3 regions of the Streptomyces desertarenae genome follow, and region 1 is predicted to be linked to each of the others. Evidence: predicted binding sites of a transcription regulator. Region 1 holds the regulator's gene; each other region holds the start of a gene.
What was found. Region 1 encodes HrcA, which represses chaperone genes, less so after heat shock. Its sites were predicted from a motif close to TTNGCACTCNGNNNNNCNGAGTGCNAA; they were not measured.

Region 1 (9,832 bases):
GGGGATCACCAGGACGTGCGTGGGGGCCTGGGGGTTGATGTCCCGGAAGGCGAGCGTGGTGTCGGTCTCGTGCACGACGGTCGCCGGGACATCACCAGCGACGATCTTGCAGAACAGGCAGTCTTCCTGCGGTTCTTCCGCCACGGTGGCGCCTTTCGCTGAGGGGTGGTCGAACCCGGCCGCTGTGGGTGCGCGGTGGAGATCGTACCCCGCCCGCGCCCCGGCCGGGGATCAGGACCAGCGGCCGGTGCGCCCCAGCAGCAGTGCCGCCGCGGCCGTGCCCGCCGTGGAGGTGCGCAGCACGCTCGGCCCCAGCCGGTACGGCCGCGCCCCGGCCCCGGCGAACGCCTCCAGCTCCTCCGGCGCCACCCCGCCCTCGGGGCCGACGACGAGCACCAGGTCGCCCCCGGCGGGCAGTTCGGCGGTGGCCAGCGGCTCGGCCCCCTCCTCGTGGAGGACGGCGGCGAAGGCGGCCGAGGACAGCAGCGGCAGGAGCTGCCGGGTGGTCGCGGGCTCGGCCACCTCGGGGAAGCGCAGCCTGCGGGCCTGCTTGCCCGCCTCGCGCGCCGTGCTGCGCCACTTGCGCAGCGCCTTCGCCCCGCGCTCGCCCCGCCACTGCGTCACGCAGCGCGCCGCCGGCCAGGGCACGATCGCGTCCACGCCCGTCTCGGTCATCGTCTCCACCGCCAGCTCGCCCCGGTCGCCCTTGGGCAGCGCCTGGACGACGGTGATCCGCGGACGCGGCTCCGGCTCGGTGCGCACCTCGGCGACGGCGACCTCCAGCCGCTCCCTCCCCTCGACGGCGGCGACGGTGCCGAAGGCTCCGGTGCCCTGCCCGTCGGTGAGGACGACCTCCTCCCCGACGCGCAGCCGCCGCACCGCGACGGCGTGCCGGCCCTCGGGGCCGTCCAGGGCCAGCACGGCCCCGGGAGCCGCGCCGACGAGGGCACCGGGATCGACGGCGAAGACGGGCGCGGTCATGCGGGCCTCCCGGCGGCGAGGGCGGCGCGGGCCGCCGCCAGCTCGCCGGCCAGCACCCCGACCAGCTCGGCGGCGGGCAGCGGCCGGACCAGCCGGTGGCCCTGGCCCGCCCACAGCGGCAGGGCCTGCGGGTCGCCCGCCGCCGCCGCGGCCCGGCGCAGCGGCGCGGTCACCTGCTGCACCTGCGGGTAGGCGGCGGGGGCGTGGGGCCCGTGCTCGGCCATGAAGCGGTTGACCAGCCCGCGCGCCGGACGGCCGGTGAAGGCGCGGGTCAGCTCGGTGCGGGTGAAGGCGGGATCGGTCAGGGCCCGCTTGTGCAGCGGGTGCGCCCCGGACTCGGGGCACGCCAGGAACGCCGTGCCGAGCTGCGCGGCCACCGCTCCGGCGGCCAGCACGGCGGCGATCTGCTCGCCGCGCATCAGCCCGCCCGCGGCGACGAGCGGCAGGGACACGGCGTCCCGGACCTGCGCCAGCAGCGTCAGCAGGCCGGTCCCGGCGCCCGGGCCCGCCTCGCCGGGGTCGTCGCGGTGCGTGCTTCGGTGGCCGCCCGCCTCCACGCCCTGGACGCACAGGAGGTCGGCCCCCGCCTCCGCCGAGGCGCGCGCCTCGGCCGCGGAGGTGACGGTGACCGCGGTGAGGCTGCCCGCCCGCGCCAGCTCCGCCAGGACCTCCCGCGGCGGGCAGCCGAAGGTGAAGGAGACCAGCGGCACGGGGTCGTCCAGCAGGGCCGCCAGCTTGGCCTCGTAGGCGTCGCGGCCGTCCGGGCCGGCCTGTCCGGGCTCGGTCCCGTACCGGGCGGCCTCGCCCGCGAGCCGCTCGCGGTAGGCCGCGACGGCGGCCTGCGCCTCGAAGCCGCCGCCGGGCTGCGGCACGAAGAGGTTGACGCCGAAGGGGCGGCCGGTCAGCTCCCGCAGCCGCCCGATCTCCTCGCGCATCGCCTCGGGGGTGGTGAGCCCGGCGGCGAGGAAGCCGAGCCCGCCCGCCCCGCAGACGGCGGCGGCCAGCTCGGGGCACGAGGGGCCCCCGGCCATGGGGGCCTGGACGACGGGATGCTCCAGCCAGGAGGCGAACGCGGCGGACGCGGTCAGAGCGGTGGGCATGACGGCATCCTGCCACGCCGGGGCGCGGCGCCGCGCGGCGCGTACCGCGCGGGCGCACGCCCGGGGCGCCGGACCGCCGGCCCGGCGCCCGCCGGGACGTCAGCGCCCGTTGAAGGCGTCCTTCAGCCGCGAGAAGAGCCCCTGCTGACCGGGCTGGAACTGGCCCGTCGGCCGCTCCTCGCCCCGCAGCTTGGCCAGGCGCCGCAGCAGCTCCTCCTGCTCGGCGTCGAGCTTGGACGGGGTCTGGACCTCGACGTGGACGATCAGGTCGCCGCGGCCGCCGCCGCGCAGGTGCGTCACACCGCGCTGGTGGAGCGGGATCGACTGGCCGGACTGGGTGCCGGGCCTGATGTCGACCTCCTCCAGGCCGTCCAGCGTCTCCAGCGGCACCTTGGTGCCCAGCGCCGCGGCCGTCATGGGGAGGGTGACCGTGCAGTGCAGGTCGTCGCCGCGCCGCTGGAAGACCGGGTGCGGGACCTCGTGGATCTCCACGTACAGGTCGCCCGCCGGACCGCCGCCCGGGCCCACCTCGCCCTCCCCGGCGAGCTGGATGCGGGTGCCGTTGTCCACGCCGGCCGGGATCTTCACCGTCAGGCTGCGCCGCGAGCGGACGCGGCCGTCACCGGCGCACTCCGGGCACGGGTTCGGCACGACCGTGCCGAAGCCCTGGCACTGCGGGCAGGGGCGCGAGGTCATGACCTGGCCCAGGAAGGAGCGGGTGACCTGCGACACCTCGCCGCGGCCGCGGCACATGTCGCACGTCTGGGCCGACGTGCCGGGGGCCGCGCCCTCGCCGCTGCACGTGGTGCAGACGATCGCCGTGTCGACCTGGATGTCCTTCGTGGTGCCGAAGGCCGCCTCGTCCAGTTCGATGTCGAGCCGGATCATGGCGTCCTGACCGCGCCGGGTGCGGGACCTCGGCCCGCGCTGCGAGGCGGTGCCGAAGAAGGCGTCCATGATGTCGGAGAAGTTCCCGAAGCCCGCGCCGAAGCCCGCGCCCCGCGCCCCGGCGCCGCCCATCGGGTCGCCGCCGAGGTCGTACATCTGCTTCTTCTGCGGGTCGGAGAGCACCTCGTAGGCGGTGTTGATCTCCTTGAACCGCTCCTGCGTCTTCGGGTCCGGGTTCACGTCCGGGTGCAGCTCGCGTGCGAGCCGCCGGAATGCCTTCTTGATCTCGTCCTGCGAGGCATCGCGCTGCACGCCCAGGACCGCGTAGTAGTCCGTCGCCACTTACGACTCCGCGAGGATCTGTCCGACGTAACGTGCCACTGCGCGTACCGCTCCCATCGTTCCGGGGTAGTCCATGCGGGTCGGTCCGACCACGCCGAGCTTGGCGACCGCCTCGTCGCCCGAACCGTAACCGACCGAGACGACCGACGTGGACGTCAGCCCCTCGTGAGCATTCTCATGTCCGATGCGCACCGTCATGCCGGGCTCCTGGGTCTCCCCCAGCAGTTTGAGCAGCACGACCTGCTCCTCCAGCGCCTCCAGCACCGGCCGGATGGTCAGCGGGAAGTCGTGCACGAAGCGGGTGAGATTGGCGGTGCCGCCGATCATCAGCCGCTCCTCGGTCTCCTCCACCAGGGTCTCCAGCAGGGTCGCCAGCACGGTGGAGACCGTACCGCGGTCCTCCTGGTCGAAGGAGTCCGGCAGGTCCTGCACCAGCTTGGGCACCTCGGAGAAGCGCTCCCCGACCACCCGGCTGTTGAGGCGGGCGCGCAGGTCCGCCAGTGACGTCTCGGAGATGGGGGCCGGGCACTCCACGACGCGCTGCTCGACCCGCCCGGTGTCCGTGATCAGCACGAGCATCAGACGCGCGGGGGCGAGGAGCAGCAGCTCGACGTGGCGCACGGTCGAGCGGGTCAGCGAGGGGTACTGGACGACCGCCACCTGGCGGGTGAGCTGGGCCAGCAGCCGCACGGTGCGGCTGACGACGTCGTCGAGGTCGACGGCGCCCTCCAGGAAGTTCTGGATCGCCCGGCGCTCCGGCTTCGACAGGGGCTTGACGCTCGCCAGCTTGTCGACGAACAGCCGGTAGCCCTTGTCGGTGGGGATGCGGCCGGCGCTGGTGTGCGGCTGGGCGATGTACCCCTCCTCCTCCAGCGCCGCCATGTCGTTGCGCACGGTGGCCGGGGAGACCTTGAGGTTGTGCCGTTCGGTCAGGGCCTTGGAGCCCACGGGTTCCTGGGTGCCGACGTAGTCCTGGACGATGGCGCGCAGGACCTCCAGTCTGCGTTCGCTGAGCATGTGGGCGCACCTCCCGTCCGGCCGTTCCTCTTCCGCTTCCCTGCCTGGCACTCTCAGCCGGTGAGTGCCAGCGTCCCTGGGCCAGTGTACGGCCGGTGACCACGGCCAGGGCAAGGGCGGCCCCGGACGGAGAGGCAAACCGGCCGCGGCCGCCGTCGGACGGGCGTCACCCGCACGATGGCGCTAGCGTCGCCGTATGGAGACCGATTGGGAAGATCTCTCGCCCGGAGTCGTGCGCCGCCGCATGCCCGGCTGGGACGAGACGGTCGGCGCCGTCGCGGGCGAGGCGGGGGTGCTGGTGGTCGACACCGGCGCGAGCCTGCGCGAGGGCGCGGGGCTGCGGCGGGGGCTGCGCCGGCTCCTCGGCCGCCCGGCCACCCACGTCGCGCTGACCCACCCGCACTTCGACCACGTCCTGGGCTCGGCGGCCTTCGCCGGGGTGGAGGTCTACGCCGCCGTGGGGGCCGACGAGTGGCTGGCCCGGTCGAAGGACGAGCTGCGGGACGACGCCGTGCGGCACGGCATGGACCGCGAGGAGGCTGCCGAGGCCGTCGACGTGCTCGTCCACCCGCACCACCGGGTGGTCGGCGAGCTGACCGTCGCGCTGGGCGGGCGGGAGGTGCTGCTGGCCAACGTCGGCCCCGCGCACACCGCGTACGACCTGGCCGTCGTGGTCCCCGGCGTCCGGGGCGGGCGGGACGTCGTCTTCTGCGGGGACCTGGTGGAGGAGTCCGGCGCGCCGCAGGCGGGCCCGGACGCCCACCCCGCCCACTGGCCGGCCGCCCTGGACCGGCTGCTCGCCCTGGGGGGCGAGGACGCGGTGTACGTGCCCGGCCACGGAGCGGTGGTGGACGCCTCCTTCGTCCGGGAGCAGCGCGAGTCGCTGGCGCGGCGGTTCGGCGTCGTGTAGGGGCGCCGCGGGCAGGCGCGCGGGGCGCCGGATCGCGGCGCCGGCCCGCGGCGCCGGCCCGCGGCCCGTCCGGGTCCGGCCCGGGCGCGGCCCGCCGGGGTTTCGCCGCGGGGGGCGCGTAACAGAATGAGCGCATGCGCAGCAGACAGTACGGCCCCGACCTGACCCCTCCCTGGAAGCGCAGCAGGCCCGCGCCCGAGGTGCCCGCCGAGCCGGGCCTGGTGGTGGAGGAGGTCACGACCGGCTTCTGCGGCGCGGTGGTGCGCTGCGAGAAGACGGCCCAGGGCCTCACCGTCACCCTGGAGGACCGGTTCGGCAGGCACCGCGTCTTCCCCCTGGAACCGCGCGGCTTCCTGCTGGAGGGGAAGGCCGTCACCCTGGTGCGGCCCGCGTCGGCGCGGCCGCCCGCCCCGGTCGCGCCCCGGCGCACGGCGTCCGGCTCGATCGCCGTGCCCGGCTCCCGCCCCCGGGTGGCGCGCGCCGGGCGCATCTACGTGGAGGGGCGCCACGACGCGGAGCTGGTGGAGAAGGTCTGGGGCGACGACCTGCGGATCGAGGGCGTCGTCGTGGAGTACCTGGAGGGCGTCGACGACCTGCCGGCCGTCGTGGAGGCCTTCGGCCCCACCCCCGAGGCCCGGCTGGGGGTGCTGGTGGACCACCTGGTGCCCGGTTCCAAGGAGTGGCGGATCGCCGAGCGGGTGTCCGGCGAGGACGTGCTGGTCGTCGGGCACCCGTACGTGGACGTCTGGCAGGCGGTCAAGCCGTCGGCCCTGGGCATCGACGCCTGGCCCCGCGTCCCGCGCGGCCAGGACTGGAAGACGGGCGTGTGCCGGGCCCTGGGCTGGCCGGAGAACACCGGCGCGGCCTGGAAGCGGATCCTGGGGAGCGTGCGCAGCTACACCGATCTGGAGCCGGGGCTGCTCGGGCCGGTGGAGCGGCTGATCGACCACGTCACGGTGGGCGGCCCCGCCGGTCCGTGAGCCCCCCGCGGGCACGGTGCGGCGTCCGGCCCGTCCGGGTACGGGGCCGGATGCCGGACAATGGACCCCATGCCCTCCGCACTGCCCGACGGCGAGCCCGTCCCCACCGACGGAACACTGCCCGCGCACGCCCTGGCGGGCGCCGCGCGGCGCCCGCTCGGCTTCTACCTGCACGTCCCGTACTGCGCCACGCGCTGCGGCTACTGCGACTTCAACACCTACACCGCGAGCGAGCTGCGCGGTCCGGGCGGTGCGCGGGCCTCCCAGGAGGAGTACGCGGACGTCCTGGCCGAGGAGGTGCGGCTGGCCCGCAAGGTGCTGGGCGACGACCCCCGCACGGTGGAGACGGTCTTCGTCGGCGGCGGCACCCCGACCCTGCTCCCCGCCGGCGACCTGGGGCGGATGCTGGCCGCGATCCGCGAGGAGTTCGGCCTGGCGGACGGGGCGGAGGTCACCGTCGAGGCCAACCCCGACTCCGTCGACCCGGCGTACCTGGCCCGGCTGCGGGAGGCGGGCTTCAACCGGATCTCCTTCGGCATGCAGAGCGCCCGCCGGCACGTGCTGGCCGTCCTGGACCGCACCCACACGCCCGGCCGCCCCGAGGCATGCGTGGCCGAGGCCCGCGCCGCGGGGTTCGAGCACGTCAACCTGGACCTGATCTACGGCACCCCGGGCGAGAGCGACGACGACTGGCGCGCCTCGCTGGAGGCCGCGGTCGGTGCCGGGCCCGACCACGTCTCGGCGTACGCGCTGATCGTGGAGGACGGCACGCGGCTGGCCGCCCGCATCCGGCGCGGCGAGGTGCCGATGACGGACGACGACGTGCACGCCGACCGCTACCTGATCGCCGAGGAGGTGCTGTCGGCGGCCGGTTTCGGCTGGTACGAGGTGTCCAACTGGGCGACGTCGAAGGCGGCCCGCTGCCGCCACAACGAGCTGTACTGGACCGGCGCCGACTGGTGGGGCGCGGGCCCCGGCGCGCACAGCCACGTCGGCGGGGTGCGCTGGTGGAACGTGAAGCACCCCGGCGCGTACGCCCAGGCCCTCACCGAGGGACGCTCGCCGGGGGCGGGCCGCGAGGTGCTGGGCGCCGAGGACCGCCGGGTGGAGCGGATCCTGCTGGAGCTGCGCCTGGAGGACGGCGTGCCCCTGGACGTCCTCGCCCCGGCGGGAGCGCGGGCGGCCGAGCGGGCGCTGGCCGACGGGCTGCTGCGCCCGGAGGCGTACGGGCGGGGGCGTGCGGCGCTCACCCTGCGAGGCCGGCTGCTGGCGGACGCGGTGGTCCGCGACCTGGTGGACTGACCGCCCGGCCGGGGGCGGGGCGGCCGGCTCCGCCGGGCCGCCCCGTGCCTCCTCAGCCCTCGCGGGTGCCGGCGTACATCTCCTCGATGAGGTGGCCGAACTCGCGCTCCACCACGGGCCGCTTCAGCTTCAGGCTCGGGGTGAGGTCGCCGTGCTCGACGTCCAGGTCGCGCGGCAGGATGCGGAACTTCTTGACCGTCTGCCAGCGCTGGAGGTCGGCGTTGAGGCGCCGGACGTACCCGTCGACCAGCTCGTGCACCTCGTCGGAGGAGACGACCTCCGTGTAGCTCCGGCCGCCCAGGCCGTGCTCGGCCGCCCAGCCCATGATGGACGGCTCGTCGAGCGCGATGAGCGCGGTGCAGAAGTTCCGGTCGGCGCCGTGCACCAGGATGTTGGAGACGTACGGGCAGATCGCCTTGAACCGCCCCTCGACCTCCGCCGGGGCGATGTACTTGCCGCCGGACGTCTTGATCAGGTCCTTCTTGCGGTCGGTGATCCGCAGGTAGCCGTCGTCCGACAGCTCGCCGATGTCGCCGGTGTGGAACCAGCCGTCGTCCTCCAGGACCTCGGCGGTCTTCTCGGGCAGGTTGTGGTAGCCCTGCATGATGCCGGGGCCGCGCAGCAGGATCTCGCCGTCCTCGGCGATGCGCACCTCGGTGCCGGGCAGCGGCTTGCCGACGGTGCCGGTGCGGTAGGCCTCGCCGGGGTTGACGAAGCTGGCGGCGCTGGACTCGGTGAGGCCGTAGCCCTCCAGGATGTGGATGCCGGCGCCGGAGAAGAAGTAGCCGATCTCCGGGGCGAGGGCGGCCGAGCCGGAGACGCAGGCGCGGAGCCTGCCGCCGAAGGCCTGGCGCAGCTTGGCGTAGACGAGCTTGTCGGCGACCGCGTGCTTGATCCGCAGCCCGGCGGGCGCGGAGGCCGTTCCGGTGCGGCGGAAGGTGTCCTGGGTGGTCCTGGCGTACTCCCGCGCGACCTCGGAGGCCCACGTGAAGATCCTGTACTTGGCGCCGCCGCCGGCCCGCGCCTTGGCGGCGACCCCGTTGTAGACCTTCTCGAAGATCCGGGGCACGGCGGCCATGTAGGTGGGGCGCACCGCCGGGAGGTTCTCGATGATCTTGTCGACCCGGCCGTCCACGGCGGTGACGTGGCCGACCTCGATCTGGCCCGCGGTGAGCACCTTGCCGAAGACGTGCGCCAGCGGCAGCCACAGGTACTGCACGTCGTCGGCCGTCACCAGGCCGGAGGCGGCGATGGCCTTGGCCATGTACGACCAGGCGTCGTGCGGCAGCCGTACGCCCTTGGGGCGGCCGGTGGTGCCGGAGGTGTAGATCAGGGTGGCGAGCTGGTCGGAGCGCAGGGCGCCGACGGTCTCCTTGACGGCCTCGGGGTGCCGCTCCAGGTACGCCTCGCCCCGCTCGCGCAGCTCGTCCAGGGAGAGCACCCAGCCCTCCGGGTCGCCCTCGGCGGCCACCGCGTCCCCCGCCTCGACGACGACGACGTGGGAGAGCTCCGGCAGCTCGGCCCGGCGCTCGCGCGCCTTGGCGAGCTGCCCGGCGTCCTCGGCGATCAGCACCCGGCTCCCGGAGTCGGCGAGTATGTAGGCGGTCTCCTCGGCGTTGGTGCTGGGGTACACGGTCGTGGTGGCCGCTCCGGCGCACAGCACGCCCAGGTCGCACAGGATCCAGTCGACCCGGGTGCCGGAGGCGATGGCGACCCGCTCCTCGGGCCTCACTCCCAGGTCCATCAGGCCCGCCGCGATCGAGAAGACCCGCCGCGCGGCCTCTCCCCAGGTGTAGGAGCGCCACTCGTCGGGCCCCTCGCCGGAGGCGGAGGGCACGGGGTAGCGGTACGCCTCGCCGTCCGGGGTGGCCTCGATGCGCTCCAGGAAGAGGTTCGCCACCGAGGGCGGACGGTTCTCGATCATGGACTGGTGGTCGCTCACAACATCCTCCGGGGCCCGCGACGGTGCAGGGGGTGGCTCCATGGCTCGGTCTACCGGGAGTGCGGGGGGTGGGGAAAGGGGTGCCGGCCCTTTCTGTCTCTGTGCGTGTCCGTGCCTGACGGGTGGTGGGTGGCGGGTGCGGCCGGCGCCGCAGTGTCCGTGCGTACCTGTGCGTACCGGTCTGTGCGTACTGGGTGACTCACGGGTAACAACCGAGCGGGTGATCAGGGTAGGCCGGAAGGCTTCGGCGTGAAAGGGCTTGCGCACCGCTTCCCCGAAGCCGTGACCTCCGCGATACATACCGCACGCGGCTCCTTCCCGCCCGGCCGGCCGCGCGGCGCGGCGGGGACGGCGCACCGCGGCGGGCCCG
Region 2 (9,832 bases), on a different contig from region 1:
GCGTGATGTACCAGTCGCCCGTCAGGTTCAACGACAGCATGACGCCGCTGCCGGCGCAGGCGTGCTCCAGCGCGCGCTCGACCTCCGGCGAGGTGGTGTACGCGCCGACGGACAGCGCGCCCTTCTCCCGCACGGCGCGGTCGAGCAGGGCGATGCCGTCGTCCGCCGAGTCGACCGCGACGGCGAAGGACACCGGTCCCAGCCACTCGGACAGCAGCGTCGCGCGGTCCCGTGCGCGGGAGGCGTCCAGGGAGACGACCACCGGGGTGCGGATCACCGCGTCCGGGAAGCGCGGGTGCCGCACGGCACGGGACCTGTGCGCCACCGGCCCCAGCCGCCCGGAGTCGGCCCGCTCGACCCGGTCGCGCACCTGCGGTCCCAGCAGGGCGCCCAGGATGTCCGCGGCGCGCGCGTCGTCGGCGAGGAGCGCGTCCAGGGCGTCGCCCAGGTCCGCCACCACCTCGCCGTAGTCCTTGTGCCCCTCGTCGGTCGCGATGCCCGCGCGCGGGATCAGCAGGTTCTGCGGACTCGTGCAGAGCTGGCCGCTGTACAGGGAGAGTGTGAAGGCGAGGTTGGCCAGCATGTCCCGGTACCCGGCCGTGGACTCGACCAGCAGGGAGTTGACGGCGGAGGTGGCCGTGAACAACCGGGCCTGGGAGGCGTTGGCCGTCAGCCACGCGCCGAAGGCCGTCGTGCCCGCGTAGTCGACGATCCGGACCTCCGGGTCGACCGCCAGCCTCCTCGCGAGCCGTTCGCCCGGGTGCTCCGCGGCCAGGCACACCAGATCGGGCGGGAAGCCCGCGTCCCGCAGCACCTCGCGGGCGACGCGGACCGTCAGGGCGAGGGGGAGGACGGCCTGCGGGTGCGGTTTGACGAGTACGGCGTTGCCGGTGGCCAGGGAGGCGAACAGGCCCGGGTAGCCGTTCCAGGTGGGGAAGACCGAGTTGCCGATGACCAGGCCGATGCCGCGCGGAACCGCCGTGAAGGTCTTGTCGAGGGCGAAGGTCCGGCCGTCGTCCAGCGGTTTGCGCCAGGCCACCGCGGCCGGTATCCGCATCTGCTCGGCGAGGGCCACGGCCACCGCCTCCAGGCCGCGGTCCTGCGCGTGCACGGCTCCGGCGTGGAACGCCATGACGGGGCCGTGGCCGCTGGTGTGCATGGCGGCCTGGGCCCATTCGTTGCTGCGGGCGTTGATGCGGGCGAGGATCTCCGCGCACACCACCGCCCGCTCCTCCGGGGTCGCGGTGCGCCAGTCCGCCGTCGCCGCGCGCATCGCGGGCAGCAGGACGGCGGGGTCGCAGTGCGGATAGGAGATGCCCAGCGCGAAGCCGTAGGGGGAGGTCTCGCCGCCTGCTGCGGGCGAGGGGCCGACCGTGCCGTCCCGTCCGGGCTGATCGAGTTCGAAGGGGGTGTCCAGCAGGCGGCGGAACGCGCGCTCGCCCGCGGCGGGGTCCTGTTCGCGGTACGCGTCGGGGGCCTCCGGGTAGGGGGACCAGTGCTCACGGCTGCGGACGGCTTCCAGGGCCCGGCCGAGGAGGGGCGAGTGTCTCTCTGTCAGGTCTGCTAACACGGTGCGCTCCTTACATTTGCTCCAACGATGACACGAGGACGGCAGGGTGTCAGAGGGCTTTCCAGGACATTGGAAGCCCGTGGGCGGGGTGTGCAGGAGGCGGATCGCAGGCCGTCGGGCACCTGCCCCCGCCGCGCCGCGGCGGGGGCAGGTACGCGCCGGCGGCCTCAGAGCAGGACCGACCGCAGCGCTGCTTCGAACTCGTCGGCGGTGGGCGGCTCTTCGGTGAGCAGGGCCTGCATCAGCAGGCCGTCGATGGTGCCCGACAGGATCCGCAGCCGCACGGGATCGTCGGTGTAGCACCGTCCGAACTCGGCCACGGCGGCGAGCCAGTCCCGGGTGGGGCCGCGCAGCTCGGGCCGGCGGGCCGCCAGCAGGTACAGCTCGTACTCGGCCAGGAGGTGATCGGGGTGGGCGACGACGGTGCACATCAGCTCGGCCAGCGCGCGCAGTCCCGCGCCCCTGTCCTCCACCCGGGCCGCGAGCGTCCTCATCCGCCGGGCGTCCTCCTCCATGCAGCGGGTGAGCGCGGCGGTCAGCAGGTCGTCGATGCTCTTGAAGTAGTAGGCGGCGGCGGTGGACGGCTGCCCCGCCTCCCGGGCGACGGCGCGGTGGCTCACCCCGGCCACCCCCTCGCGGGCGACCACGCGGACGGTGGCCTCGATCAGTTCCCTCCTGCGCCGCTCGCCCTTGATGCGCCGGCCGTCCGTGGTCGGTTCGCCCACCGTCTCTCCCGCGGTTGTCGCCGTGTCCACCACGAGACCATATCCCCTGGTCACGGGCGGGTGTCGACGGTGCCGCCGACCGGAGCCGGACCCGCCTGCGCCTCCGGGGCGTCCTGGGCGCCCGCGCCGAGCCGGCGGGACAGCGGCCGCAGGGCGGCCAGGGCGAGCGCCAGGGCGGCGGCGCCCGCGGCGATGGCCACGGCGAAGCCGCCCTCGGGGCCGTAGCGGTCGACCACCGAACCGGACAGCGCCGCGCCCAGCGCCACGCCCACGCTCAGACCGGTGATCGCCCAGGTCATGCCCTCGGTCAGCTTCGACGGCGGTACGGTCTTCTCCACCAGGCCCATCACCACGATCATGGTGGGGGAGAAGAACAGGCCGGAGAGGAACACCGCGGCGGAGAGGGTCGCCACGCTCCCGACCAGCAGCAGCGGCAGGGTGGTCAGTGCCGTTCCGGCGGCACCGAGCGCGAGCAGCCGGGGCAGCGGCACGTCGATCTTCAGCGCGCCGAAGGCCAGGCCGGCCAGGGCGGAGCCGACGGCGTAGACCGACAGCACGATGCCCGCGCTGGCCGGTGAGCCCTGCTCCTCGGCAAACGCGACGCTGACCACGTCGACCGTGCCGACGATGGTGCCCCCGGCCACCAGGATCAGGGCGAGCAGCTGCACGGATCCGACGCGGATGGCCGAGCCCCCGCCGCCCGCCGCGTCGAGACGCTCCACCGGCGGTTCGGTGCGCTTCTGGGGTACGAAGAGCAGTACGCCCAGCACGAGGAACGCGGTGGCGACCAGCGGACCGGCCTCGGGGAAGAGGGCCGTGGACAGCGCGACCGACAGCGCGGGGCCCACGACGAAGGTCAGTTCGTCCACGACCGACTCCAGCGAGAAGGCGGTGTGGAGCCGGGGGGAGTCGCGGTAGACGTGCGTCCAGCGGGCGCGGACCATGGCGGCCATGTTGGGCAGCGTGCCCGCGAACACGGCGAAGAAGAAGAGGGTCCAGATGGGTGCGTCGTAGCGGGCGCACAGCAGCAGCGCGCCCATGGAGATCGCGCTCAGCCCGGTGGCGGGCGGCAGCACCCGGCCCTGGCCGGCCCGGTCCACCAGGCGGGAGACCTGCGGGCCGAAGAACGCCATGGAGAGCGTGAAGGTCGCGGAGACGGCGCCGGCGAGCCCGTACTCGCCGCGCATCTGCGACAGCATCGTGATGATCCCGATCCCGGTCATGGAGATCGGCATGCGGGCGAGGAAGCCGGCGGCCGAGAAGGCCACCGAGCCCGGGGCGCGGAACAGTTCGCGGTACGGATTGCCCATGGGAGTGCCTCCGGTCCGTCGGCGTGGTACGACCGAGAAAAAGTTGAACGGCCGCAAGACATTGAACGAGTGTTTCAGTTTCCACTCTACGCCGCGGCGGGACCGGCGTGTCAACCTCGTCACCGTCGGTCACGGGGAGGAAGCGCACGGGGAAGGCGGTGCCGGAGGGGAGGCGGACGCGTCCGGGCGGGGCCGCTCCGCCCGGGGGGGGGCGCGGGTCAGCGGACGGGGCGGCCCACGAGCATGGACGGGGCGCCCGCGACGCGGGTGAGGAAGACCGTGGCCGCGTTCGGCCCGGACGGCTTCACCTTGCGGCGCAGCTCCTCCGGCGCGACCGCCGAACCGCGCTTCTTGACGGTGAGCGCGCCCACGCCGCGCTCCCGCAGCAGCGCTTTGAGCCGCTTGACGTTGAAGGGCAGCACGTCGGTGATCTCGTACGCGCTCGCGTACGGCGTCGGGCGCGGCTCGTCGGAGGTGACGTAGGCGATCGTCGGGTCGATCAGGCGCCCGCCGACCTGGTCGGCCACCTCCGCCACCAGATGGGCGCGGACGACCGCGCCGTCCGGCTCGTACAGGTAGCGGCCGACCGGGCCGGCCGGCGGGTCGGGCAGGCCGGCGGAGGCCAGGGTGCGGGGGCCGGGCAGCAGCGTGGCGCGCACCCCTGGCTCCCCCGGCGGGAGGCCGAACCACAGCACGGCCTCCTTCACGTCGCCGCCGTCGGAGATCCACTCCGCCGCCGCGTCCCCGGGCACCGCCTCGTGCGGGATGCCCGGAGCGACCTTCAGCGCCGCGCACGGGGCCCGCCGGGCGGCCCCGACCGCCCAGGACAGCGGGGGCGAGTACGCCTCGGGGTCGAAGACCCGGCCGCGCCCGCCGCGCCGCGCCGGGTCGGCGAAGACGGCGTCGAAGCCGGCGGTGTCCACCTCCGCCACGTCCGCGCAGCGCACCTCGATGCGGTCGGCCAGGCCCAGCGCTTCGGCGTTGGCGCGGGCGACGGCGCAGGTCAGCGGGGAGCGGTCGACGGCCAGGACGTCGATCCCGGCGCGGGCGAGCGCGATGGCGTCGCCGCCGGTGCCGCAGCACAGGTCCGCCAGGCGGCGCACCCCGAGGGCGGCGAAGCGCCGGGCCCGGTAGGCGGCCACGCTCGCGCGGGTGGCCTGCTCGACGCCGTCGGGAGTGAAGTACATCCGGCCCGCGTCCTCCGGGCCGAACTTCGCCGCCGCCCGCTGCCGCAGCCGGGCCTGCGCGATGGCCGCCGAGACCAGTGCGGCGGGGTGGTCCCTGCGCAGCCGGGTGGCGACGGCCAGCTCCCGCCCGGGGTCGTGGTCCCGCAGCTCCGCCAGGAGGGCCTGCCCCTCGTCGGTCAGCAGGGCGCGGAAGGCGGCGACGGGGTCGGATCCGGGGTCGTTCGGCGCGTGCACCGGGCCATCATCGCAGCGGCCGCCCCCGGCGGGTGAACGGCCGGGGCCGGCGGCTCCCCGCAGGGCGGCGGACGGGCGCCGCGACGCGGTACGGGGGCCGGCCTGCCGGCGCAGCGGCGCGCAACGCGCCGTGCGTTGGCACTCCGGTTGACTGAGTGCTAACGCCCGCATAGTCTCGGACCTGGCACTCACCCATGGAGAGTGCCAATCCCAGCGACGGGCAGATCCGGCACCCGCGACGACGGATCTACCAGGTCGCCACCCCAGACATCCAAACCCCGTGAGATCTCCGAAGGGGGAGGTCGGATCGTGACGACCGCCACTAGCTCCAAGGTTGCCATCAAGCCGCTCGAGGACCGCATCGTGGTCCAGCCGCTCGACGCCGAGCAGACCACGGCCTCCGGCCTGGTCATCCCGGACACCGCGAAGGAGAAGCCCCAGGAGGGCACCGTCCTCGCCGTCGGTCCGGGCCGCTTCGAGGACGGCAACCGCCTGCCGCTCGACGTCAAGGTCGGCGACATCGTGCTGTACAGCAAGTACGGCGGCACCGAGGTGAAGTACAACGGCGAGGAGTACCTCGTCCTCTCCGCTCGCGACGTCCTCGCGATCATCGAGAAGTAAGCCACCGCGAAGACCGCCTTGTGATCCGCGCCCTGGTACCCGCGTCCGAGACGTCCGGGGCCGGGGCGCGGTTCCTTTGACGAGGACCCGAGAGGACCACAGCAGCCATGGCGAAGATCCTGAAGTTCGACGAGGACGCCCGTCGCGCCCTCGAGCGCGGTGTCAACAAGCTCGCCGACACCGTCAAGGTGACGATCGGTCCCAAGGGCCGCAACGTCGTCATCGACAAGAAGTTCGGTGCCCCGACCATCACCAACGACGGCGTCACCATCGCCCGCGAGGTCGAGGTCGAGGACCCGTACGAGAACCTGGGCGCCCAGCTCGTGAAGGAGGTGGCGACCAAGACCAACGACATCGCGGGTGACGGCACCACCACCGCCACCGTGCTGGCCCAGGCCCTGGTCCGCGAGGGCCTGCGCAACGTGGCCGCCGGCGCCTCCCCGGCCGCCCTGAAGAAGGGCATCGACGCCGCTGTCAAGGCCGTCTCCGACGACCTGCTGGCCACCGCCCGCCCGATCGACGAGAAGTCCGACATCGCCGCCGTCGCCGCCCTGTCCGCCCAGGACAAGCAGGTCGGCGAGCTGATCGCCGAGGCGATGGACAAGGTCGGCAAGGACGGCGTCATCACCGTCGAGGAGTCCAACACCTTCGGTCTGGAGCTGGACTTCACCGAGGGCATGGCCTTCGACAAGGGCTACCTGTCGCCCTACATGGTCACCGACCAGGAGCGCATGGAGGCCGTCCTCGACGACCCCTACATCCTGATCCACCAGGGCAAGATCTCCGCGATCGCGGACCTCCTGCCGCTGCTGGAGAAGATCATCCAGTCCAACAGCTCCAAGCCGCTGCTGATCATCGCCGAGGACGTCGAGGGCGAGGCCCTGTCCACGCTGGTGGTCAACAAGATCCGCGGCACCTTCAACGCGGTGGCCGTCAAGGCCCCGGGCTTCGGCGACCGCCGCAAGGCGATGCTGGGCGACATGGCGACGCTGACCGGCGCCACCGTGGTCGCCGAGGAGGTCGGCCTCAAGCTCGACCAGGTCGGTCTGGACGTGCTGGGCACCGCCCGCCGCGTGACCGTCACCAAGGACGACACCACCATCGTCGACGGTGGCGGCACGTCGGAGGACGTCGAGGCCCGCGTCGCGCAGATCAAGGCCGAGATCGAGACCACCGACTCCGACTGGGACCGCGAGAAGCTCCAGGAGCGCCTCGCGAAGCTGGCCGGCGGCGTGTGCGTCATCCGGGTGGGCGCGGCCACCGAGGTCGAGCTCAAGGAGAAGAAGCACCGCCTGGAGGACGCCATCTCCGCGACCCGCGCCGCGGTCGAGGAGGGCATCGTCTCCGGTGGCGGCTCCGCGCTGGTCCACGCCGCCAAGGTGCTGGAGGACAACCTCGGCAAGGACGGCGACGAGGCCACCGGTGTCGCGGTCGTCCGCCGCGCCGTGGTCGAGCCGATGCGCTGGATCGCGGAGAACGCCGGCCTGGAGGGCTACGTCATCACCTCCAAGGTGGCCGAGCTGGAGAAGGGCCACGGCTTCAACGCCGCCACCGGCGAGTACGTCGACCTGGTGAAGGCCGGCGTCATCGACCCGGTGAAGGTCACCCGCTCCGCGCTGGAGAACGCCGCCTCCATCGCCTCGCTGCTGCTCACGACCGAGACCCTGGTCGTGGAGAAGCCGGCCGAGGAGGAGCCGGAGGCCGCCGGCCACGGTCACGGCCACGCCCACTGACACCGGCGTCCGGTCCCGTTCCGCCCGCCCCGCCACGGGGCGCGGCGTCCCAGGGCCCGGCTCCCCCTCCCGCCGCGGGAGGGGGAGCCGGGCCCTCGCCGCGTACCGCCCGCCCCGCGCCGGAGCGCGCGGGGCGGGCGGGACGCCGTGGCCGGGAGGGCCGCCGGCGGCCCGGCGCGGCCCCGCTCACCTGGGGCTGAAGCGGCCGGTGGTGGAGGACGCGCGTCCCACCAGACCGCGCGGCGCCAGCCGGGCGATGCCCATCAGCGCCTTGTAGCGCGGGTCCGGGATCGACAGGGACTTGCCCCGGGCCAGGTCGGTCATGGCCGTGTCCACCACCCGGTCCGCGTCCAGCCACATCCAGCCCGGCACGTTCTCCGCGGCCATCCCGGCCCGCCGGTGGAACTCCGTGCGCACGAACCCCGGGCACAGCGCCATCAGCCGCACCCCCGACCTCCCCAGGTCCCGCGCCGCGCCCTGGGTGAACTGCACGACCCACGCCTTGGAGGCCCCGTAGGTGCCGCGCGGCAGGAAGGCCGCCACCGAGGCCACGTTGACGACGCCGCCGCGCCCGCGCTCCCGCATGACCTCCGCCGCGGCCGAGGTCAGCCGCAGCACGGCCTCGCAGTGCACCTTGAGCATCCGCAGCTCGTCCTCGACGGGGACCTCCAGGTAGCGGCCCCGGTGGCCGAAGCCCGCATTGTTGACCAGCAGGTCCACCGGGTGCCGGCGGTCGCCCAGCCGCTCCTCGACGGACGCGATGCCCTCGTCGGTGGCCAGGTCGGCGGCGAGCACGGACGCCTCGATGCCGTGCCGGTCGTGCAGCTCCGTGGCGTTGCGCCGCAGCCGTTCGGCGTCCCGGGCGACCAGCACCACGTCGTGGCCGTCGCGCGCCAGTCTGCGGGCGAAGGCGGCGCCTATGCCCGAGGTGGCTCCTGTGATCAGTGCAGTCGTCATGTGGGCACGCTATCCGGCCCGCCCCCGCCCGGTGGGGGCCGCGGGTGCCGGACGGGTCAGGAAGAGCGCCCCGCGGTGTACTTCAGCGCCTCCTCGCGGTCGCGCGCCGTCAGGGCGTCCCCGGCGGCCAGGACGCGGGGGAGGAGGTTCCGCTCGGTGGTCAGGGCGCGGAAGAGGAAGGCGGAGGAGACCTCGTGGTCCGGCCGGTGGACGATCTCGACCGGGTCTCCGGCGCGTATCTCCCCCGGCTCGACCACCCTGAGGTACGTCCCGGGGACGGCGGCCCGCGTGAACCGCTTGATCCACCCGGCTCCCCGCTCCGCCGGGGGGACGCCCGTCTCCTCCAGCCAGCCGGCGAAGGTGCGGCAGGGGATGCGCGGGCAGGAGACCTCCAGCAGCACCCGGGGGCCGACGCGCCAGCGCTCGCCGACCCGTGCGCCGCTGACGTCGACGCCGAGGGTCGTGAGGTTCTCGCCGAAGACGCCGTTCGGCAGCTCGCGGCCGAGCTCGTCCTCCCAGGCGTCCAGGTCCTCCCGGGCGTAGGCGTACACGGCCTGGTCGTCGCCGCCGTGGAAGCGCAGGTCGCCGATGGCGTCGCCGGCCAGGCCGCTGCCGCCCGTCCCCGGGGGGCCGGGGGCGGCCACCGCCACCGGGCCGTCGGCCGGCCGCTTGTCGATGCCGGTGACACCGGTGGGGGAGTTGGTGTAGCCGACGGGGCGGAGGGTGGCCAGGTTCACCGAGAGGATCCGCATGCCCGGCAGCCTAGAGGGGCGCCGCGGGGCGCGGCGACGGGATTCCGGGGGCCGGACGGCGGGTCCGTACGCGCCGCGGGAGGGCGGGGCCGGGGCGGGACGGCCCGGAGGCGGGGCGCGGGCCGGTGCCGGCGGCGCCTTCGCCGCCCCGGTCCGCCGGGCGCGTGGGCGCGCGGACGGGGCCGCCGTCCCGCGCGCGGGCGCGGATCCGCCCGGGTCACGCGCCGGCCGTGGTGCTCATCAGCCGGTTCCTGGCGCGCCCCATCAGCTCCTCCCGCTCGTCCTCGGTCAGGCCGCCCCATACTCCGTACGGCTCCCGCACGGTGAGGGCGTGGGTGGCGCACTCCGAGCGGACCGGGCAGCGCATGCACACCTCCTTGGCGGACGCCTCGCGCGCGCTCCGCGCCGCGCCGCGCTCCCCCTCGGGGTGGAAGAACAGCGAGCTGTCGACTCCTCGACAGGCGGCCAGCAGCTGCCAGTCCCACAGGTCGGCGTTGGGGCCCGGAAGACGGGAGAAATCTGCCATGGCTTGTCCTCTCGAAGCGAACTGATGCTGGTGAACCAGTCGAGAACAGTCACGACCGTACATCCACGGTATGAGTAGATGTAAATATGCATCTTGGCGATTCTCATGACAGACGCGACCAATAAAAAGAAAACCCGCCAAACAGGGCAAATGACGACACGGCCGCTGATCTGGGCCGGATAGTCCCTCCGTGTCGACTCGATCACGTAGGGTGTTG
Region 3 (9,832 bases), 610 kb from region 1:
CGCTACTACCAGGTGCTCAACGCCCTGCTGGACGATCCGCGCGCCCTCGCCCGCGATCCGGTCACCGTCAACCGGCTGCGCCGCCGCCGGGACGCGCAGCGCGGCCGGCGCAGGTAGGCCGAAGGCGCCGGGGACGGCCGGGGACGGGGTGCCCGGAGCCGGGTAGTGTGCCGGACATGGGCAGCCACTCCTCTCACCCCCTTCCCGGACAGCTCCCCGAACCCGCCACCCCCGCCGGGCGCGACGGTCTCGCCGCACTGCTGGCCGACCCCGGGCGGGCCGTGGTGGCCCTCGACTTCGACGGGACGATCGCCCCGATCGTCCCCGACCCCGACCGGGCCCGCGCGCACCCCGGCGCGGTGCCCGTCCTCGCCCGGCTGGCGCCGCTGCTGCGGGCCGTGGTGATCGTCACCGGCCGTCCGGCCGAGGTCGCGGCGCGCTACGGCGGCTTCGCCGGGGCGCCGGGCCTGGAGCGCCTGGTGGTGCTCGGCGCCTACGGCGCGGAGCGCTGGGACGCCGCCACGGGCGAGACGCGCACCCCGCCGCCCCACCCCGGGGTGGAGGCGGTGCGGGAGGAGCTGCCGGGGCTGCTGGAGGGGGCGGGCGCCCCGGAGGGCACCTGGATCGAGGACAAGGGCCGGGCCGTCGCCGTCCACACCCGGCGCGCCGCCGATCCGCAGGGCGCCTTCGAGTTGCTGCGCGCCCCCCTGGAGGAGCTGGCCGCGCGGCACGGGCTGGCCGTCGAGCCCGGTCGCCTCGTCCTGGAGCTGCGGCCCCCGGGCATGGACAAGGGCGTCGCCCTGACGGACTTCCTCCGCGAGACGGACGCCGGGTCGGTGCTCTACGGCGGCGACGACCTGGGCGACCTCGCCGCCTACGACGCGGTGGACCGGCTGCGCGGCGGAGGGCTGCCGGGGCTGCTGGTGTGCAGCGGCAGCGAGGAGGTCACCGCCCTGGCCGAACGGGCCGACCTCGTCGTGGACGGCCCGGCCGGGGTCGTCGCGCTGCTGGGCGCGGTGGCGGACGCCCTGGCGGGCTGACGGACCGGACGGCGCCCGGCCGGGCGCGCAGGGCACGGCCCGTGCCCGCCGCGCCCGGCTCCGGTCGGCCGCGCAGGGCTCAGCCGCGCAGGGCGTCGAGCTGGTCGGTGAACCAGGCCGTGGGCGGCAGGGCGGTCGCCGCCGCGGCGAGCCGCTCGGTGCGCTCGGCGCGTTCGCCCGCCTCCATCGTCAGCGCCCGGTGCAGGGCGTCGGCGGTGGCGCCGATGTCGTAGGGGTTGACGGTGATCGCGTCCTCGGCCAGTTCGGCGAAGGCCCCGGCCTCACGGGAGAGCACCAGCGCGCAGCCCCCGTCGGAGACCACCGGGACCTCCTTGGCGACCAGGTTCATGCCGTCCCGGATCGGGTTGACCAGGGCGACGTCGGCCAGCCGGTACGCGGCGAGGGAGCGCGCGAAGTCGTCCTTGACGTGCAGGACGACCGGGGTCCACTCCGCCGTGCCGTACTCCGCGTTGATCGCGTCGGCGACCCGGGAGACCTCGGCGGTGTAGTCGCGGTAGACGGCCAGGTCCTGCCGGGAGGGGTAGGCGAAGGCGACGTGCACGACGCGGTCGCGCCACTCGGGGCGCTCCTCCAGCAGCCGCCGGTAGGCGTGCAGGCCGCGCACGATGTTCTTGGACAGCTCGGTGCGGTCCACCCGGACGATCGCCTTGCGCGGCGCGCCGTCCGGGGCGCGGCCGATCTGCTCGCGCAGGGCCGCCATCCGCTCGTCCACGTCCGGCCGGCGGGAGCGCTCGCGCAGGAAGCCGGCGTCGGCGCCCAGCCCGTGGACGCCTATCCGCGTCCGGCGTCCCTCGTGCGTGACGACCATCTCGCCGTCCTCGCCCACGGCGACCTCCGCGCCCAGCAGCCTCACGCAGCAGTCGGTGAAGGCGTTGGCCCAGCGCTGGGTGAGGAAGGCGGCGCGGTCGGCGCCGAGGACGCCGCGCAGCACCTGGGCGGCGATCCCGCCGTCGGGGTCGTCCGGCAGCATCCGGAAGTAGTCCGCCGGCGCCCAGGGGGTGTGGGAGAAGTGGCCGATGCGCAGGTCGGGCCGGCGCTCGCGGAGCATCCCGGGGACGAGGGTGAGGTGGTAGTCCTGCACCAGGACGGCCGCGCCCTCGGCGGCCTCCTCGGCGAGGGCGTCGGCGAAGGCCGCGTTGTACGCCTCGTAGGAGCGCCACTGCCGCTCGAACGCGGTGTCGAAGGCGGGCTCCAGCGGGGTCTGGTAGAGCATGTGGTGGACGAACCACAGCACGGAGTTGGCGATGCCGTTGTAGGCGTCGGAGAAGACCTCCGCCGGGATGTCCAGCATCCGCACCGTCTGGCCGCCGGTGTCGGACGGGTCCAGGGCGCCCCGCGTGCGCCGCACCGCCTCGCGGTCGCCGTCGCCCAGCGCCGCGCAGACCCACATCGCGTCGCCCTTGACCGCCGACAGCCCGGAGACCAGCCCTCCGCCGCCGCGTTTGGCCGTCAGCGAGCCGTCCTCCCCGACGGAGTAGGAGACGGGCCCGCGATTGGACGCGACGAGTACCTGGTGCCGAGTGACCATGCTCGGAACCTAGCCGCTGTCCGGACCGTGCAAACGTGCGGTTCCCGTCACACCCGGCCGCGGCCGGCCCCGCGGCCGGCGCAGGCCGCCACCGGCCGCCCCGGCCGCGGAGCCGCGCGGCGCTCAGGCCGCGCGGCGGCTGGTGTACTCCGGGACCGTGCGCATCGGCGGGCGCTCCTCGGTGTCCACCGGATGGGAGTGCGGTGTGAAGCCCCCTTCCGGCGAGCGGTCGAACTGCGTCAGCACCGGGCGTACCAGGCCCCCGCGCGCCTGCCGGGCGTGGGCGGTGCGCTGGATGGCGGCGGCCATCCGGCCCAGCGCCAGCCCGTCCTGGTTGCGGTGCCTGCGCACCCCGACGTCGACCTGGGCGAGCGCGTCCAGCCCGACGGTGTGCAGCGCGTCGATCAACAGGCCCAGCTCGACGCCGTAGCCGACGGGGAAGCTGAGCCGCTCCAGCAGGGAGCGGCGGGCCGCGTACTCGCCGCCCAGCGGCTGGACGAAGCCCGCCAGCTGCGGCCAGTACAGGTTGAGCAGGGGACGGGCCACCAGCTCGGTGACCCGGCCGCCGCCGACGTTGCTGTCGCCGAAGGCGCGGTCGTACATCGCCTTGACCATCGCCAGCGGCGGATCGGTCAGCAGCGGGCCGACGATCCCCGAGACGAACGTGGAGTCGAAGTCCCGCAGGTCCGCGTCGACGAAGCAGACGATCTCACCGCTGGTGGCCAGCAGCGAGCGCCACAGCACCTCGCCCTTGCCGGGCACGGTGGGCACCCGCGGCAGCAGCTCGTCGCGGTGCACCACCTTGGCGCCCGCGGCGGCCGCGACCTCCGAGGTGCGGTCCGTGGAGCCGGAGTCCACCACGACCAGTTCGTCGACCAGGGGCACGTCCTCGGTCATCAGGTCGCGGCGGATGGCGGCGACGATGTCACCGACCGTCGCCTCCTCGTTCAGCGCCGGAAGCACCACGCTCACGCTGCCCGCCGGTCCCGCCGCCCGCTTCGCGGCCAGCAGCCGGGGCAGCGGACGGTCGGCAGCGCTCCATGAGCGTCGCTCCAGCCAGTGGTCGACCTCATCCAGCACGTGCGCCTCCTGTCCTCGGCATCCTGGTCGGTTCCGCCGGTCCCAGGCATTCTGCGGGACCGGGATTTCCCGGATGTTCCCGGAGTGTTCTCGGCGTCGGTCGCGTCGGTCGCGTCGGTGGCGCGGTGACGTCCGGCGGTGCCGGTCCGCCGCCGTGCCCCCGAGACGGTTCTCCGGGCGGGTCCGCACCGTCGCGGTGTCGGATCCTGGTTGCCCGTCGGTGGCCCTTCATGCATGGTCACGGACAGGTTCTCCCGGTTCTCCCGGGGGCTTGCCCGGCGGGGCGCCGGGGCGCCCCGGAAGCGGCTCGCCGGGTGTTCCCGGGCCCTTCCGCACCCGGGGGCGGCCGGTCCGCCTCCGTCTCGCGGTTCGGACGGCCCCTGTGGCCGCCGAAGGCGTCGGTTACAGTCTTGGGCGACACACCGGTGTTCCGCATCTCGGGGGCCGGCGTGCACAAACGCCCCGGCCAGGGTATCGGCCGGGTGCCATACAGCTCATCCAGAGGGGCAGAGGGAACGGCCCGTTGAAGCCCCGGCAACCCTCCCGCCGGCACTCGTTCACAACAGTCCGAGGCCACGGTGGGGAAGGTGCCAATTCCGGCCCGCGGCGAAAGGCGCCACGGGGAAGATGAGGAGAAAGGGCCTCGCCATCCATGGCTGTGCAGACTGTTGGAAGCAGCACCGAAATCTCGCTCGGCCCCGCCGTGGCGCTCTCCTGCCGCGAGTGCGGTGAGCGTTTCCCGCTCGGGCCGGTCTTCGCCTGCGAGGCCTGCTTCGGCCCGCTGGAGATCGCGTACGACCTGCCCGGAGGCGACCCCGAGGCGCTGCGGGCGCGCATCGAGGCCGGGCCGAACAGCATCTGGCGCTACGCCCCGCTGCTGCCGGTGCCGGCCGACGTCGCGGACAAGCCCAACCTGAACCCGGGCTTCACCCGGCTGGTGAAGGCCGACAACCTCGCCCGCGAGCTGGGCGTCACCGGGCAGCTGCACGTCAAGGACGACTCCGGCAACCCCACCCACTCCTTCAAGGACCGGGTGGTGGCCATCGCCGTGGAGGCCGCCCGGGCCTTCGGCTTCACCACCCTGTCGTGCTCCTCCACCGGCAACCTGGCCGGCGCCGTCGGCGCCGCCGCGGCCCGCGCGGGCCTGCGCTCCTGCGTCTTCATCCCGCACGACCTGGAGCAGGGCAAGGTCGTGATGGCCGCGGTCTACGGCGGCGACCTGGTGGGCATCGAGGGCACCTACGACGACGTGAACCGCTTCTGCTCCGAGCTGATCGGCGATCCGCTCGGCGAGGGCTGGGGCTTCGTCAACGTCAACCTCCGCCCGTACTACGCGGAGGGCTCCAAGACCCTGGCGTACGAGATCTGCGAGCAGCTCGGCTGGCGGCTGCCGGACCAGATCGTCGTCCCGATCGCCTCCGGCTCCCAGCTCACCAAGATCGACAAGGGGCTGCGCGAGCTGGTGGCCCTGGGCCTGGTCGAGGACAGGCCGTACAAGATCTTCGGTGCCCAGGCCGAGGGCTGCTCGCCGGTGGCGCGGGCCTTCAAGGAGGGCCACGACGTGGTGCGGCCGGTGAAGCCGGACACCATCGCCAAGTCGCTGGCCATCGGCAACCCGGCCGACGGCCCCTACGTCCTGGACATCGCCCGCCGCACCGGCGGTGCCGTGGAGGACGTGAACGACGAGCAGGTCGTCGACGCGATCAAGCTGCTGGCCCGGACGGAGGGGATCTTCGCGGAGACCGCCGGCGGCGTGACCGTCGGCGTGACCAGGAAGCTGATCGAGACGGGCGCCCTGGACCCCTCCCTGACCACCGTCGTCCTCAACACCGGCGACGGCCTCAAGACCCTGGACGCGGTGGCCCCGACCACCGGACCGTCCGCGATCATCCGTCCGAACCTGGACTCCTTCCGAGAGGCTGGCCTGGCATGAGCGTCACCGTCCGTATCCCGACCATCCTGCGCGCCTACACCGGCGGGCGGGCCGAGGTGTCCGCCGAGGGCGCCACGCTCGCCGAGGTCATCGCCGATCTGGAGAAGAACCACCAGGGCATCTCCGCGCGGGTGCTGGACGACTCCGGCAAGCTGCGCCGCTTCGTGAACGTCTACGTCGACGACGACGACGTCCGCTTCGCCGACGGCCTCCAGACGGCGACGCCGGACGGCGCGGGCGTCTCGATCATTCCGGCCGTCGCGGGCGGCTGCTGACCGGCCCCTCCGCGGCCGGCCCCTCCGGGCCGGCTCCGGCCCGTACGGGCGCGCCGCGCCCACCCGCGCACGCGGCCCCGCCACCGGCGCTTCGACCAGCCGGGGGCGGGGCCGCGTGCGTGTGCGCCCCACCTGGTCCGGTCCCGTCCCCGGTGGTGAACGGAATTGGTAATTCCGGCCTCGGAAGAGCGGTAGAGTGAGCACGCCTCCCCCCGAACGTGCGCTTCAGCGCCCATGAGAACGCGACAACTTGTGCGCGAATTTGCCGCGGCAATTGTCGTGTTGGTCCGCTATGCCCGGCCCGAGTTGCCCTGCTTCGCCACCGTTCATCTGGTTATCGGCAATCCGGCGTGACCGGAATTCTCGTCGGACAGACCTGTTGCGGAGGGCGTCCGCCCAGATACATTCGGCCGCGGTCGACGCGTTCCGGCGCACACCCCCTCTCGCCGGGGGGTGACTTCTGACCCGGGTCCGCGGAGTGCGGATTCGTGCAAGGGCCAGCAATAGGGGAGTTAGGAATGGCTCAAGGCACCGTCAAGTGGTTCAACGCGGAGAAGGGCTACGGCTTCATCGCGGTCGACGGTGGGGCGGACGTGTTCGTCCACTACAGCGCGATCCAGATGGACGGCTACCGCACCCTTGAGGAAGGGCAGCGGGTCGAGTTCGAGATCTCGCAGGGCCAGAAGGGCCCGCAGGCGGACATGGTCCGCGTGACGGCCTGAAGCGCCGGGCCGCGCACGCAACGCACCACGGACGAAACAAGCACCGAGACGGCACAGGAGGGCCCGCATCCCCGGCAGGGGGTGCGGGCCCTCCCGTCTGCCTCCCGTCTGCCCTCCCGTCTGTGCGGCCGGGCGCGTGGGGCGCGCACGCCCGACGCGCTTGCACTCGCGGGGGTCGAGTGCTAATCATTGGCGTTAGCACTCTGAAGGTGAGAGTGACAGCAGCAGGACCGGTTCGGTGAGGTCCGAGAGCCCGGCGGAGCAAGGAGCCTCCGGGCTGGAGGGCCGTCCGTCGCGGGCGCCAGAGCGGTCCGGAGAAATCCAACCCCGCCCCTGGCCTTCGGCATGGGGAACCCCAGGGAGGACCACTTCACATGGCCAAGATCATCGCGTTCGACGAGGAGGCGCGGCGCGGCCTCGAGCGCGGGATGAACCAGCTCGCCGACGCCGTCAAGGTCACGCTCGGCCCCAAGGGCCGCAACGTCGTCCTTGAGAAGAAGTGGGGCGCCCCCACGATCACCAACGATGGTGTCTCCATCGCCAAGGAGATCGAGCTCGAGGACCCGTACGAGAAGATCGGCGCCGAGCTGGTCAAGGAGGTCGCCAAGAAGACGGACGACGTCGCCGGTGACGGTACGACCACCGCGACCGTCCTCGCCCAGGCGCTCGTCCGCGAGGGCCTGCGCAACGTCGCCGCCGGCGCCAACCCGATGGCCCTCAAGCGCGGCATCGAGAAGGCCACCGAGGCCGTCTCCGCCGCCCTGCTGGAGCAGGCCAAGGAGGTGGAGACCAAGGAGCAGATCGCCTCGACCGCCTCCATCTCCGCCGCCGACACCCAGATCGGCGAGCTGATCGCCGAGGCGATGGACAAGGTCGGCAAGGAAGGCGTCATCACCGTCGAGGAGTCGCAGACCTTCGGCCTGGAGCTCGAGCTCACCGAGGGCATGCGCTTCGACAAGGGCTACATCTCCGCCTACTTCGCCACCGACATGGAGCGGATGGAGGCGGTCCTGGAGGACCCCTACATCCTGATCGCCAACCAGAAGATCTCCGCGGTCAAGGACCTGCTGCCGCTCCTGGAGAAGGTCATGCAGGCGGGCAAGCCGCTGCTGATCATCGCCGAGGACGTCGAGGGCGAGGCCCTGTCCACCCTGGTGGTCAACAAGATCCGCGGCACCTTCAAGTCCGTCGCCGTCAAGGCCCCGGGCTTCGGCGACCGCCGCAAGGCCATGCTGGGCGACATCGCCATCCTCACCGGCGGCCAGGTCATCTCCGAGGAGGTCGGCCTCAAGCTGGAGAACGCCGGTCTGGAGCTGCTGGGCCGCGCCCGCAAGGTCGTCATCACCAAGGACGAGACCACCATCGTCGACGGTGCCGGCGACAGCGAGCAGGTCAACGGCCGGGTCAACCAGATCCGCGCCGAGATCGAGAACTCCGACTCCGACTACGACCGCGAGAAGCTCCAGGAGCGTCTGGCGAAGCTGGCCGGCGGCGTGGCCGTCATCAAGGCCGGTGCCGCCACCGAGGTCGAGCTCAAGGAGCGCAAGCACCGCATCGAGGACGCCGTCCGCAACGCGAAGGCCGCCGTCGAGGAGGGCATCGTCGCCGGTGGTGGCGTGGCCCTGCTCCAGGCGTCCAACGTCTTCGAGAAGCTGGAGCTGGAGGGCGACGAGGCCACCGGTGCCGCCGCGGTCAAGGCCGCGCTGGAGGCCCCGCTGAAGCAGATCGCGGTCAACGCCGGCCTCGAGGGCGGCGTCATCGTGGAGAAGGTGCGCAACCTGACCCCGGGCCACGGCCTGAACGCCGCGACCGGCGACTACGTGGACATGATCGCCGAGGGCATCATCGACCCGGCCAAGGTCACCCGCTCCGCGCTGCAGAACGCCGCCTCCATCGCGGCGCTCTTCCTCACCACCGAGGCCGTCATCGCCGACAAGCCGGAGAAGGCCGCGGCCGGTGCCGACGCCGCCGCCGGTGGCATGGGCGGTGGCATGGACTTCTGATCCGCCCTGGGGACCGGGCACGCCGCCCGGTCCCCGCGAGCGGATCGGCCGTCCGGCCGTACGCGCGGTTCCCGCACACGGGCGGGGGCGGCACCCCTCGGGTGCCGCCCCCGCCCTCGCCGTTGTCCGGAATGTGAGATTCGGCACCGGAACGCCGACTGTTGCGGGCCCCGGACCGGCAGATAGCCTCCCGGAGGCCGCTCGCGGAGGTGCCCTTCCCCCGCTCGCCGCGGACGGCCCGCGCAGCCGATCCCCCCCTCCGATCCTGGACGACGCAATGAGCACGATCGACACGGTGGTCGTAGAGATCAACGACCACTTCTGGACCTATCTGCTGATTCCCCTGGTGGCCGGGGCGGGTCTGTACTTCACCCTCCGCTCCAGGGCCCTCCAGTTCCGGCTGCTCCCGGAGATGCTCCGGGTGGTGAAGGAGCGGCCCGGGAACCAGGCCGGCAGGCCCCGGCCCGTCTCCGCCTTCGGCGCCTTCACCATCTCCGCCGCCGCCCGGATCGGCACCGGCAACGTCGCCGGTGTCGCCAGCGCCATCACCGTCGGCGGGCCCGGTGCGGTCTTCTGGATGTGGGTCATGGCGGTCGTCGGCGGCGCCTCCTCCTTCGTGGAGTCCACCCTCGCCCAGCTGTACAAGGTGCGCGACCGCGGCAAGGGCGGCGAGGGCACCTACCGCGGCGGTCCCGCGTACTACATGCAGCGCGGCCTGGGCCGGCGCTGGCTCGGCGTGCTCTTCGCCGTGATCATCACCCTGACCTTCGGGCTGGTCTTCACGGCCGTGCAGTCCAACACCATCTCCACCGTCACCGCCGGGTCGCTCGGCGACGGGACCCCCGGCTGGTTCGCGCCGGTCGCGGGCGTGGCGCTGGCGGCGCTGCTGGGCCTCGCCGTGTTCGGCGGGGTGCGGCGGATCGCCTCGGTCACGCAGGTGCTCGTGCCGGTGATGGCGGTCGTGTACCTGCTGGTCGGCCTCGCCGTCGTCGTGCTCAACGTCTCCGAGGTGCCGCGCGTCATGGCCGACATCGTCGGCGGCGCCTTCGGCCTGCGCGAGGTGGTGGGCGGCGGCATCGGCGCCGCCATCCAGCAGGGCGTGCGCCGCGGCATGTTCTCCAACGAGGCCGGCCTGGGCTCCGCCCCCAACGCCGCCGCGGCGGCCGAGACCTCCCACCCGGTCAAGCAGGGCCTGGTGCAGACCCTGGGCGTCTTCTTCGACACCCTGGT

Region 2: a site for HrcA is predicted at 5,162-5,188, ahead of groES (co-chaperone GroES). Genes of this name have one in related genera too.
Region 3: a site for HrcA is predicted at 6,759-6,785, ahead of groL (chaperonin GroEL). Genes of this name have one in related genera too.

The regions. Positions count from the first base shown of each region.
Region 1 covers NZ_JBHUFU010000001.1:128,941-138,772, reverse strand. The annotation lists gene ACFSJS_RS00560 (histidine triad nucleotide-binding protein) at 1-144, opposite strand, end outside; gene ACFSJS_RS00555 (16S rRNA (uracil(1498)-N(3))-methyltransferase) at 232-981, opposite strand; gene ACFSJS_RS00550 (nitronate monooxygenase) at 978-2,081, opposite strand; gene dnaJ (molecular chaperone DnaJ) at 2,181-3,311, opposite strand; gene hrcA (heat-inducible transcriptional repressor HrcA) at 3,312-4,328, opposite strand; gene ACFSJS_RS00535 (MBL fold metallo-hydrolase) at 4,525-5,238, shown strand; gene ACFSJS_RS00530 (DUF3097 domain-containing protein) at 5,373-6,218, shown strand; gene hemW (radical SAM family heme chaperone HemW) at 6,279-7,520, shown strand; gene ACFSJS_RS00520 (AMP-dependent synthetase/ligase) at 7,573-9,462, opposite strand.
Region 2 covers NZ_JBHUFU010000006.1:84,011-93,842, forward strand. The annotation lists gene paaN (phenylacetic acid degradation protein PaaN) at 1-1,570, opposite strand, end outside; gene ACFSJS_RS11945 (TetR/AcrR family transcriptional regulator) at 1,738-2,295, opposite strand; gene ACFSJS_RS11950 (MFS transporter) at 2,346-3,605, opposite strand; gene ACFSJS_RS11955 (class I SAM-dependent methyltransferase) at 3,824-5,026, opposite strand; gene groES (co-chaperone GroES) at 5,336-5,647, shown strand; gene groL (chaperonin GroEL) at 5,755-7,380, shown strand; gene ACFSJS_RS11970 (SDR family NAD(P)-dependent oxidoreductase) at 7,567-8,337, opposite strand; gene ACFSJS_RS11975 (MOSC domain-containing protein) at 8,394-9,089, opposite strand; gene ACFSJS_RS11980 (WhiB family transcriptional regulator) at 9,307-9,615, opposite strand.
Region 3 covers NZ_JBHUFU010000001.1:737,857-747,688, reverse strand. The annotation lists gene ACFSJS_RS03315 (DUF3263 domain-containing protein) at 1-117, shown strand, start outside; gene otsB (trehalose-phosphatase) at 177-1,040, shown strand; gene ACFSJS_RS03305 (alpha,alpha-trehalose-phosphate synthase (UDP-forming)) at 1,120-2,589, opposite strand; gene ACFSJS_RS03300 (glucosyl-3-phosphoglycerate synthase) at 2,713-3,669, opposite strand; SAM riboswitch class I at 4,161-4,303, shown strand; gene thrC (threonine synthase) at 4,322-5,602, shown strand; gene ACFSJS_RS03290 (MoaD/ThiS family protein) at 5,599-5,877, shown strand; gene ACFSJS_RS03285 (cold-shock protein) at 6,396-6,599, shown strand; gene groL (chaperonin GroEL) at 6,974-8,602, shown strand; gene ACFSJS_RS03275 (alanine/glycine:cation symporter family protein) at 8,880-9,832, shown strand, end outside.